Regions from separate parts of the Shewanella frigidimarina NCIMB 400 genome, predicted to be linked through region 2. Evidence: predicted binding sites of a transcription regulator. Region 2 holds the regulator's gene; the other holds the start of a gene.
The links. Region 2 encodes MetJ, which represses methionine synthesis genes. Its sites were predicted from a motif close to TAGACGTCTAGACGTCTA; they were not measured.
Positions count from the first base shown of each region.

Region 1: metA (homoserine O-acetyltransferase MetA) is a predicted target of MetJ. The motif match lies at 3,160-3,177, and genes of this name have one in related genera.

Region 1 covers NC_008345.1:1,587,210-1,592,574, reverse strand. The annotation lists gene SFRI_RS06870 (GGDEF domain-containing protein) at 1-1,852, opposite strand, end outside; gene metA (homoserine O-acetyltransferase MetA) at 1,948-2,892, opposite strand; gene SFRI_RS06860 (SDR family NAD(P)-dependent oxidoreductase) at 3,254-3,997, shown strand; gene ompW (outer membrane protein OmpW) at 4,077-4,724, opposite strand; gene SFRI_RS06850 (nucleotidyltransferase family protein) at 4,971-5,365, opposite strand, start outside.
Region 2 covers NC_008345.1:4,219,390-4,224,754, forward strand. The annotation lists gene SFRI_RS18255 (bifunctional aspartate kinase/homoserine dehydrogenase II) at 1-809, opposite strand, end outside; gene metB (cystathionine gamma-synthase) at 941-2,110, opposite strand; gene metJ (met regulon transcriptional regulator MetJ) at 2,320-2,634, shown strand; gene SFRI_RS18270 (sulfite exporter TauE/SafE family protein) at 2,709-3,449, shown strand; gene SFRI_RS18275 (c-type cytochrome) at 3,806-4,135, shown strand; gene SFRI_RS18280 (DUF3373 domain-containing protein) at 4,284-5,365, shown strand, end outside.

The DNA.
Region 1 (5,365 bases), 2.2 Mb from region 2:
TAATGTCGACAAGCTCATGAGTTTGCGGGGTTAACATCGCGACAGACACACTGATAGTGAAATTCATTTTAACATCGTTAAACACAAACTGGTTTGACTCAATACTGGTTCGCAATCGTTCGGCTATTTCAACGGCTTGTGCTTGCTCTGTATCAGGTAAAATAATTAAAAACTCTTCGCCACCGATGCGACCTAAAATATCGTTTTTCTTGAGCCAATTGCGTGCTCGTCTACCACACGCTTTTATGGCTAAATCGCCAATATCATGACCATAATGATCATTAATGGCTTTAAAGTTATCGATATCGAACATAATAACGGCTAGTGATCGATTATGTTTTTTAGCCTGATAAAAGCGCTTTTTACCCTGTTCAAAGGTATGACGTCTATTTGCAATACCCGTCAAATAATCAGTTTGAGAGCGGCGTTTAAATTGTCGGCGAGATTGCCACAAGAAAATGACCACCACCAATAACACCAATGCAATTAGCACTGCGATTGCCATTGATAAGTTAGTAATTTTTTGAGAATCAATTTCGGCCTCTAAATTCAGTTTATTGATTGCCAATTGCTTTTCGAGCAGACGATTATTGAACTCAGCCACGGTAAGATTATGGTCTAATGATGAATTAACCACATCATTATTAATAATATTAGCAAAGTTCTTTTTTTGTAAATCGATGGTATCCAAAAGCTTATTCATACCAAGATTACTCGACCCATTGGCGTAATCAATAATGGCAGCAATCATCAATTTCAGTTCATTGGAATGGCCGTCATAAGTCGCCGAACCAGAAAATATTTCAGCATACTTAAAAGCTTTATTTGGTTGTTGTTGGCGAAAATAACTCAATGCCAACCATGCATGCGTGGCGTCGACAAAGTATTTTTCTTGGGTTGTATCTTGCACCGCTAATGCTCGTAAAAAATGATCAATACCTTCTTGAAATAAACCTTGGGCCCAACAGCTAATGCCAGTATTAAATTGATAGAAAAAATCAAAGTCAGCAAACTCTGGCGATTGTTCAACTAACTGCTGCATTTGGGCTAAATGGGCTTTATTTTCCACCCACATGGCCAATTTAATCGATTCACCCACCATGTTATGCAACATATTAAACATGTCTTGTTTATCTTGGGCTTGCTCCCAAAAGCCATAAGCTTTGTTAAAATATTCATAGGCTTTACGGTTTAAACCATTGTCACGATAGATAGCAGCGGTGGCATTAAATATCATCGCTTGGCGGCTCAGTCCTAATTGATGCTGTTGTGCTAACGCTAATGCTTCATTTAACCTTTTCAGACCTTCGCCAAAATCACTTGGTTTATTATAACAATACGCGCTTTGAGCTAACACTTCGGCCAAGATATCAACGTTTCCAAGCTGACGGGCTAATGTAATCGCCACTTCACGATCTGGGCAATAAACTTGGGTGTCGTTAGTTTGAAGGTAAAGTATGAATGAGCGTTCGAGATAGCTTTTGACCAGTTCTTGACTAAGAGGATGTGGTGTAAGTAATTTAATTGCCTGAGTATAACTGTCAATTGCCGCGACAAGATCACTGTTAACTTCTTGCTCTATTGCTAGCAAATGCAACAACTGGCCTTGCTGTTCAATCGGCCATTGAGCACTTTGTCGTAGCTGTTGTAGTAAAAAATCAATTCGTTGTTGTGGTAAGTTTAATGTGGCTAACTGTTGTTTGATATCAGTAATTGTTGCGCTATCACTATTGTTGCTAACATTGGCGCCATTCATTCCAGTGTCATTTGCATTAGCGTCACTGGCCCCCCAAGACATTAGCGGCCAGCTCATTGCACACACCAATAATATCATCAACTTGGTTTTAACCATTTAACCTCGACCTTACAATAAAAACATCTAAGTTTAACAATAGCTTTTATCGAAACGAAGTCAACGTTAAAACGCTGGTGAAACTATATTCAAATTTACTTTTTACTTTCCCATGGTGTTTTAGCATTCATATCAGACAAGTCATATGGCGTTAGCTGATAAACATAATAATTGAGCCAATTACTGACTAATAAGCTGCCATGACTATGCCAACGAACAATAGTATCTTGTGTGGGATCATCTTGACGGTAATAATTTTGTGGAATATCTGGATTGAGGCCTTCACCAACATCGCGCACATATTCTTCATTCAGTGTGTCTTTTTGGTACTCTGGGTGTCCCATAACAAACACATTATGATTATCACGACTCAGCACAATATACGCGCCAGCCTCGTCTGATTCAGCCAGTACTTCTAAATCTGGATGTTGACGAATTTGTTCAATATCCATTTCTGCAAATCGTGAGTGCGGTGCAAAAAACTCATCATCAAAACCACGCAATAGTGGGTGTGGGTCGCTGGTTCTACGATGATTAAATACACCTGAACGTTTATTAGCTAATAACTGACGATGTAAATCATAAAGATGATACAAACCGGCATGAGCTGCCCAGCATAGAAACAGCACCGAAGTGACATGTTGTTGTGACCAGTCAATAATTTCGCGAATGTGGTCCCAATACACAACATCTTTAAAATCAATTTGCCCTAACGGCGCGCCAGTAATAATCAAACCATCGTAATTGTTATTTCTGATGTCTTCAAAATCACGATAAAAGGTATTCATGTGATCCACTGATGTATGCTTTGATTCTTTATCATGAATGCGTAATAAATCGACCCCAACTTGCAAGGGCGTATTGCCCAGTAATCGCAATAACTGGGTTTCTGTTTCGATTTTATTAGGCATTAGATTCAAGATTAATACCCGCATTGGACGAATGTCCTGATTAGCAGCTCGGGTTTCAGACATCACAAAGATATTTTCTGACTCTAAAATACCTGCTGCAGGCAGGTTATCTGGAATTCGAACCGGCATACGTCTCACCTTTAGATTAATTAAATACATGTACCTGATTAACCAATGTTCGGTTAACCAACCAGCCTTTTCACAATAACGTTAATGTCTGTTATGTCACAGTTTCAACATTCAGTTTTTTGCTGAAAACCGTGGCCATCATCGAATGGCTACTGTCGCTTGCAAACATCATTAGCATGCTCACCCAGTCTACAACGCGGCAGAATGGCTTATTGTTAACGTTAATAGCGGTCAATCTGTTAGATAACCATCATACACTCGGATGGCTAGAAGTCTACACGTCTTAAGTTGAATTTTTTTCTTACTTGTTATCAACTGATGTTATTTCTATTATGAGTCATTATTTTTGATGAGATGAATCATGTCTACAGCGACAGCGATGATTATTGGTGCCAGCTCGCAACTGAGCCAAGCATTAGCCAGACAGTTATCTGCACAGCAAGTTTCGCTAGTGCTTTTTGTTAACGACCCTGAATCACTTAACGAGTTTAGTCAAAGTCTGCCAGGTGAAGTGAGTGTTTATCCGTTAGCGATTGATCAACCTGATACGCTAATTACACAGCTTAATACTGCTTGGACCAAACATAATGGCGCCCATTTGGTGATTGTTAATACTGGTGTCAATGACTACGACCCTTCTCTGCCTTGGGCAATTGATAAGCTCGCCATCGAAATTAACGTTATGGGATTTGCTGCTGCCAATAACTGTATTTTTAAATTAATGTGCGATCAAGGTTATGGCCAACTAGCCGCCATTAACTCAATAGCCGGTCAACGTGGAGGCCCTAATGTGGCTTATCATGCCTCCAAAGCCTTTGCTGAAAATTACCTGCAAGGCTTGAGTATGCATGCGCAACGATTGAAGCTGCCTATTACCATTAGTGATATTCAATTAGGGTTATTTGATAAAGCCGTTCATTTGAATACACAACTGCTCCTGTCGCCTATCGATAAAGTGGCTAAACAAATCATCACGGCATTACAAAAAGGCAAACGGCGAGTTTATGTCACTAAACGCTGGCGTGTTGTCGCTTGGATAAATCGTTTATTACCAGAGTACATTTACAATACCCGCCATTGGAAACCGCGTAAAAAGTCTCAATAAACGCCATCAACAAAAACAGGAACCCGCAGGTTCCTGTTTTTCATATTCTTGTTTCTTCTCTAACGTATTTTACGCTAGCTTAAAAAGTATAACCGATGCTGACCATGTAAACCCAAGGATCAATGTCGGTATCAACCACAACATGGTCTGCCCCCATGTCAAAGCTCACATCCGTTGAAATTTGTGCGTACCAAACAGACGCGTTAACTAACCATTTTTTGTCAATTTGATAATCAAGTCCAACTTGAGCTGCAACGCCCCAAGAGTTAGATAAGCTCAAATTATCTAAGCCAAGATCTTTCGCTTCTTGAGTAAATTCACTGTCATAGAAGTTAGTAAAGTTAATCCCTAAACCAATATAGGGACGTAAAGCAGACTGTGAATCACCAAAGTAATATTGCGCTACCAGCGTTGGAGGCAATTGCTTTGAATCGGCTATTTTACCGAGTTCACCCAGTGACACATCGTGACTAAAAGGCGATGCGGCTAATAATTCAATGCCCAAATTATCAGTTAGCATATAACCAAAATTTAACCCTAATTGGACATCATTATCCACGCCAAATTCAGCAATATTTGCGACTACTGGGCTTGACTCATTTGGAGCAACCATCGCAACACCAGCACGAACTATAATATCACCAGCTTGATGGGCCGCAGCACCAAATGAAAAACCAGCAGTTAATAAAGAAGCAACAACTAAACTTAGGGTAATTTTCTTATTCATTTTTTAACACTCCTTGGCAATGACAACTAGATGCAATTCTGTGCATCCTCAACATTTGCGGTTAACCTACTGAAGTTAATCGCTAACATCATTGATTTAGATCAACAAAACACCAGTACTACTATAGAGGTACCTAATTAGATGCTAGGCTGTTGATTTGGATCACAAAACGAGAGCGTATAGAGATGAAAGAGGTATTTAACAGTTAGGTTTTGTGAGGTTGATCAAGCGAATTTTTGATGATGACTATTCTGTAACCAATAGTTTGGAGTAATGTATTAACCATCCCTTTTGGGACACGCGATGATTAAAAATAGCCTTGTCACGCTTTGGATTTGGACTTAACGACAAATCAAACAAACAGGATAACCCAAACACACTCGTCACCTGTAATTGAAACTCAGCGGATGTTAGGTCATCAATTGAAGCTAATTTCACTCCAATAGCCGTCTGTTTTTCTGGCCAAAATGACATGGCATCAGCACAAGAAATATAGGGCATATCACCATTTCTAAGGTGCATTCTGGCTTGATTTTTCACCGACCATGGCAGAGCTATCTGCTTAACGAGTAAAGCTTCAATCGCCTGGTCTTCTGCAGAAGATGGGTTGTTATCACGCCAGTAAATGACATCAATGTCGT
Region 2 (5,365 bases):
TTAAACAGTGGCTGTAAGGTACGAGAATGCAATACAGGAGAGCCTAGGCGCGCTAAGCGGTCAGCTTCGGCTAAGGACATACTCTTGAGTAATTTCGCATCATTAATTTTGTTAGGGTCGGCATTAAACACCCCTTCAACATCGGTCCAAATGGTTACACGATCAATGTCAGCTAAGCTGGCAATTAAGGTGGCACTAAAATCAGAACCATTGCGACCCAGTAATAAGGTATCGCCGTGGCGATTTGCGCATATAAAACCGGTGATCACTAAACGCTCTTGCGGGTGCAAGGCTAATAAGGCTTGTACCTTGTCACGAGACTCAGCGACTAAAATATTGGGTACGGCGCCTTCATCGGCAACCAAAATAGAGCACGCATCGACATGAGTCGCAGCTACGCCCATTTCTCGTAACAAAGCGGCCATTAAGCGCGCCGACCAACGTTCACCAAAACTCACCACTTGGTTTAATTGGTAATCGTTACGTTGCTCTAAAGATAATAAGCTGACTAACTGAGATTTGTCGGTAGACAAACGTTCGCGTAAATCACGCGCTTGCTCGTTTGACAATAATTGTTCAATTAACGTTTGCTGGTAACTGATCAGAATTTGCAGCTCTTCTTGCCACAACTGACCACTGTCACGCAGGCTCAATAATTTGTATAAGAAGTTAGTCGTTTTTCCGGCGGCGGATACCACAACTAAATCATCACTCTGACCATGCGTAAGTAGAATATGTGCAACACGGCGATAGCAATCTGCATCCGCTAAACTTGAACCACCAAACTTATGTAAATGACTTCGCGTCATTACTGACTCCTTAAACAACTACGACTTTTGTTGCGACTGCTAGACTTCTATTTTGAAACCAATAGTGTTGCAAGTGCATGTTTTGCTATTTTACCCAATTTGGTCGAAACCACAGCTAACTTAAACTCGAATTAAGCTGATTTTATCGCTGCAACAGCTGCTAGGCCTGCTTGAATATCGGTCAAGAGGTCATCTGCATCTTCAATACCGACAGATAGTCTCAATAAAGTCTCTTTAATACCAGCCTCTTGCCTTGCTTGTGGGTCCATTGCTCTATGGGTCATAGTGGCCGGAACGGCGACTAAACTTTCCACCCCGCCTAAACTTTCGGCAACACTAAACAACGACAGCGCCTTTAAAAATGCCACCACTTCCGCTTCGCCGCCGATTAACTCAAAACTTAACATAGCACCAAAGCCTTGTTGTTGTTTTGCCGCAATTTCGTGACCTGGATGGTCTTTTAAACCCGGATAATACACCTTTGCCACTACATCACTGGCGTTGAGTAACTCAACAATCTTTTGTGCGTTACGTTGATGCTCACGAATTCGTACCGCTAAAGTACGTAAGCCTCGCAAGGTTAAATAACTGTCAAATGCTGAACCCGTAAGCCCAAGAGTATTTGACCACCAATGTAACAACTCACCCACTTCAGGATCTTTAGCGACTACAGCCCCACCGACCACATCGCTATGACCATTGATGTATTTGGTGGTTGAGTGAATAACAATGTCTGCACCCAATAACAATGGCTGCTGTAATATCGGCGATAAAAAGGTGTTATCGACTGTTACTAACGCGCCAACGTCATGGCAAGCTTGGCTAATGGCAGCAATGTCGACCACGCGCAATAAAGGATTCGATGGCGTTTCTAACCACACCATTTTCGGTTTTTGAGCTATTGCTTTGCTCAGCGCTTGTGCGTCAGTTTGATCAACGACCAATAACTTAAATTGGCCTTTTTTGGCCAAGTTAGTGAATAAGCGGTAACTGCCACCATAACAATCGTGCGGCACAACCAATAAATCATCAGGACCAAGTAAGCTAGTCACCAATGTAATCGCGGCCATGCCGGTACATGTCACTACACCGGTTGCACCTTGTTCAAGTTTGGCGAGTGCGTCGCCTAAAATACATCGAGTAGGGTTACCCGAGCGACTGTAATCAAACTCGCGCGGATTATTGTGGCCATCGAATGAATAATTGGTCGATAAATAAATCGGTGGCACGATAGCACCATGTTGTGTGTCTGTTTCAATACCTTGGCGAACGGCCAATGTGGCGCTTTGATGCTTAGTCATGGTTGACTCCTAAAATTTCACAAACACACAAAGAGATGTCTAGACGTCCAAATTTACCTAAGAGATCCCCATCCGTCAACCAAAATAGACGTTTAGACGTCTAAACATCAAGAAATCTATTTGCAATCGGGATTAAATAGTAGCAATAATTTGACTAGAGATTGTAACGGTTTAAAATCTGCAGCGTATTTATCGTTAAGGGTAAGTTAATGACTGAGTGGAATGGCGAATATATCAGCCCATATGCCGAGCACGGCAAAAAGAATGAACAAGTAAAAAAAATTACGGTTTCTATCCCTTTAAAAGTATTAAAAGTACTGACAGATGAGCGGACGCGTCGCCAGATAAATAATCTGCGCCATGCAACTAACAGTGAACTGCTATGCGAAGCATTTTTGCATGCGTACACCGGTCAACCATTACCTTATGACGGTGATCTTTCAAAAGATCAGCCTGATAGCATTCCAAGTGAAGCGAAAAAGTTAATGGATGATATGGGTATCGAGTGGGAAGAACTCGAATAATTCACTGATTAGTGATTACCTCACAAACTTTTAAACTGCCCTATAAAGAAGCAGTGATGTTTTAAAGAGAACTTATGATGTCATTTATCGATCCAACGACCTTGATACTGGCATCAATTATCGTGTTTTTTGGCGCGCTAACTCAAAGCTTAATTGGCTTTGGGTTAGCCGTTGTTGCAAGCCCGCTGCTGTATATTGTTAATCCTCAATTAGTTCCAGTTCCGATAATTGTTATGGGCTTTGCCATTTCTGCAATGACCTTGTTTAGAGAGCGTGGTCACTTACAATTTAATGGTTTGCAATATGCCTTACTCGGGCGAATTCCTGGGGGGTTTTTAGGCGCTGGATTATTGCTGTTTGCCCCACAAGCAATATTAGGCTTAGTGATTGCAGCTATTGTGTTTATTGCTGTTATTCTTAGTATCTTTCGCTTTAGCGCCCCCATCAATCGCCTCAGTTTATTTATCGCAGGGGTATTTTCGGGCATATTTGGCAATATCGCTGCCATCGGCGGTCCGCCAATGGCCATTTTGCTTGCAGGCCAAGACCCAAGTCAATTTAGAGCCGCTTTATCAGCCTTCTTCGTGTTTAGCTCATTAATAGCGCTAGCCATTTTAGCCATCGTAGGCTTAGTTGAAGTGAAGCATTTATGGCTATCACTGCTATTATTGCCTTCAGTCGTTGCTGGTTATCTTGTCTCGGGTAAGTTAATTGGTCGCGTTGATAAAGATAAAACCCGTATAGCCACATTAGTGTTATGTAGTATTAGTGCAACCGTGTTAGTTATTATGTCGACCAACACGTTAATGAGCTAATCAACTATTCTGCACCTGTAAACAAAACGAGCCATCAATGGGCTTGTTTTCTAACAATGATTAAAATCTTACCCTTCTATTTATCAAGCAGTCTATTTCTCACCTAAAAAACGCCATCAATAAGTATCAAAAAAAACCGTTTCACTTCCCCTAACAAACTCATTATCTATATGCAATAGATCCATATCACACTAGTTCATTAGATTTCTTTCAATTAACTTTTTTTCAATTAGATTTTTCTCATGGATATGATCTACTTCAAATTAACACTACCCACTTTTAGGTAACATTGTTTACAGCAAAGAAATAATTAAATGTTGTTAAGCACGACCCTAATAAGCCCGACAGAGGACAAAATGATGAACACATACATTAAAGTTGGTATCGCAGTTGCTATGGCATTATCACTTGGCACCCAAGTGATGGCCGCAGATGGTGGTAATCCTAAAAAAGGTAAGCACCTATACAAAAAAGAATGTAAAGCCTGCCACAGCGCTAACAGTGAAGGCCTTGAACTCACCCCAATGACTAAAACCATGAGCCAATGGGATCGTTTTTTCACCCGTGATAAGCACAAAGCTAAACCTGCCGTTTTTGAAGCCTTATCAGAAAAAGACCTGAAAGACATTCAACAGTTCTTATATGACCACGCCGCCGATTCAGACCAACCAGCTACCTGCGGCTAAATCATCAATGCTGAGTATCTTTTCGTTCTAAACGAAACATCAGCCAATAAACCAAACGAAAAAACTGTGAGGCTTAGCCTCAGGGATTCTGACACAAAAAATTTGCCAAATTGACCATGCTATTTGGCAAATAAAGGGGAGAAAGACCATGAGAACTCTCATCTCAATATTAGTGGCTAACGCGCTCTTTATGAGCGGCGCAAGCCTAGCAGCAGATACAGATGCACAAAAGATTGCCGATCTTAAACAACAACTGGTTACGATTAATGAAGATCTTGATTATTTAAATTCACGAGTTGATAAAACCGAGCGTCACACAGCTTTAGACAGAATAGCCATTACGGGTGATTTTAGAACTAAAGCACATTCATTACATTATCAAAACGTCACTTGGAACCCAGCCATGAACGTTAACTTTTCTGACTTTGGCGCTAAAGCCATGTCAGGAGCGTTTGGCGATCCAAATAGCGCTACCTCACCGTTAGGCCAAATGATGATGGCAAACCCTGATTTAGCCAGCGCGTTTCAAAGCGGTATGCTACAAGGTGTTATGCCAATGCTGTTAGGCCAGAAAACCCAACAAGACATTGATAACGATATATTTTACACCACGCGCTTACGCCTAAATATTGATGCGAAAGTGTGGGATAACGTCAGCTTTGCAGGACGTTTAACCATGTTTAAGAGCTGGGGAGACTCTGCTGGGGTTAAAGTATTCGACTCATGGAATTCATTCACCATGGACGGCACCAGTAGCGGTAGCACCAGTGGTGATGAGTTAAAAGTAGAGCGCGCCTATTTTAATTGGAAAGACATTAACGGCAGTGGCACTTACCTTTCTATTGGACGTCGTCCTTCAACGTACGGTCCACCAAATCATTATCGTGAAAATGAACTCAGAGGTGGCACGCCATCAGGTCACTTAGTTAATTTTAACTTCGATGGTCTTACCTTAGGTTACAACTTGGGTGATATTACCGGTATTGAAGGCCAAACAGTACGTTTTTGCTATGGCCAAGGCTTTGAATCACAGTACGGCAATGGCGAATTGTTTGGTGACATCATCACTAAAGATACCCACCTCGGCGGGTTTAATATCGACGTGATTAATGACGGTAACCATTTCTTACAGTTCACTTTATTCGGTGCTAAAGATGTCAATGATGGCTTTACGGGCACCATGGCATTCCCTACTCAACTGGCGGGTATCTTTGCCCCAACCATGTATCA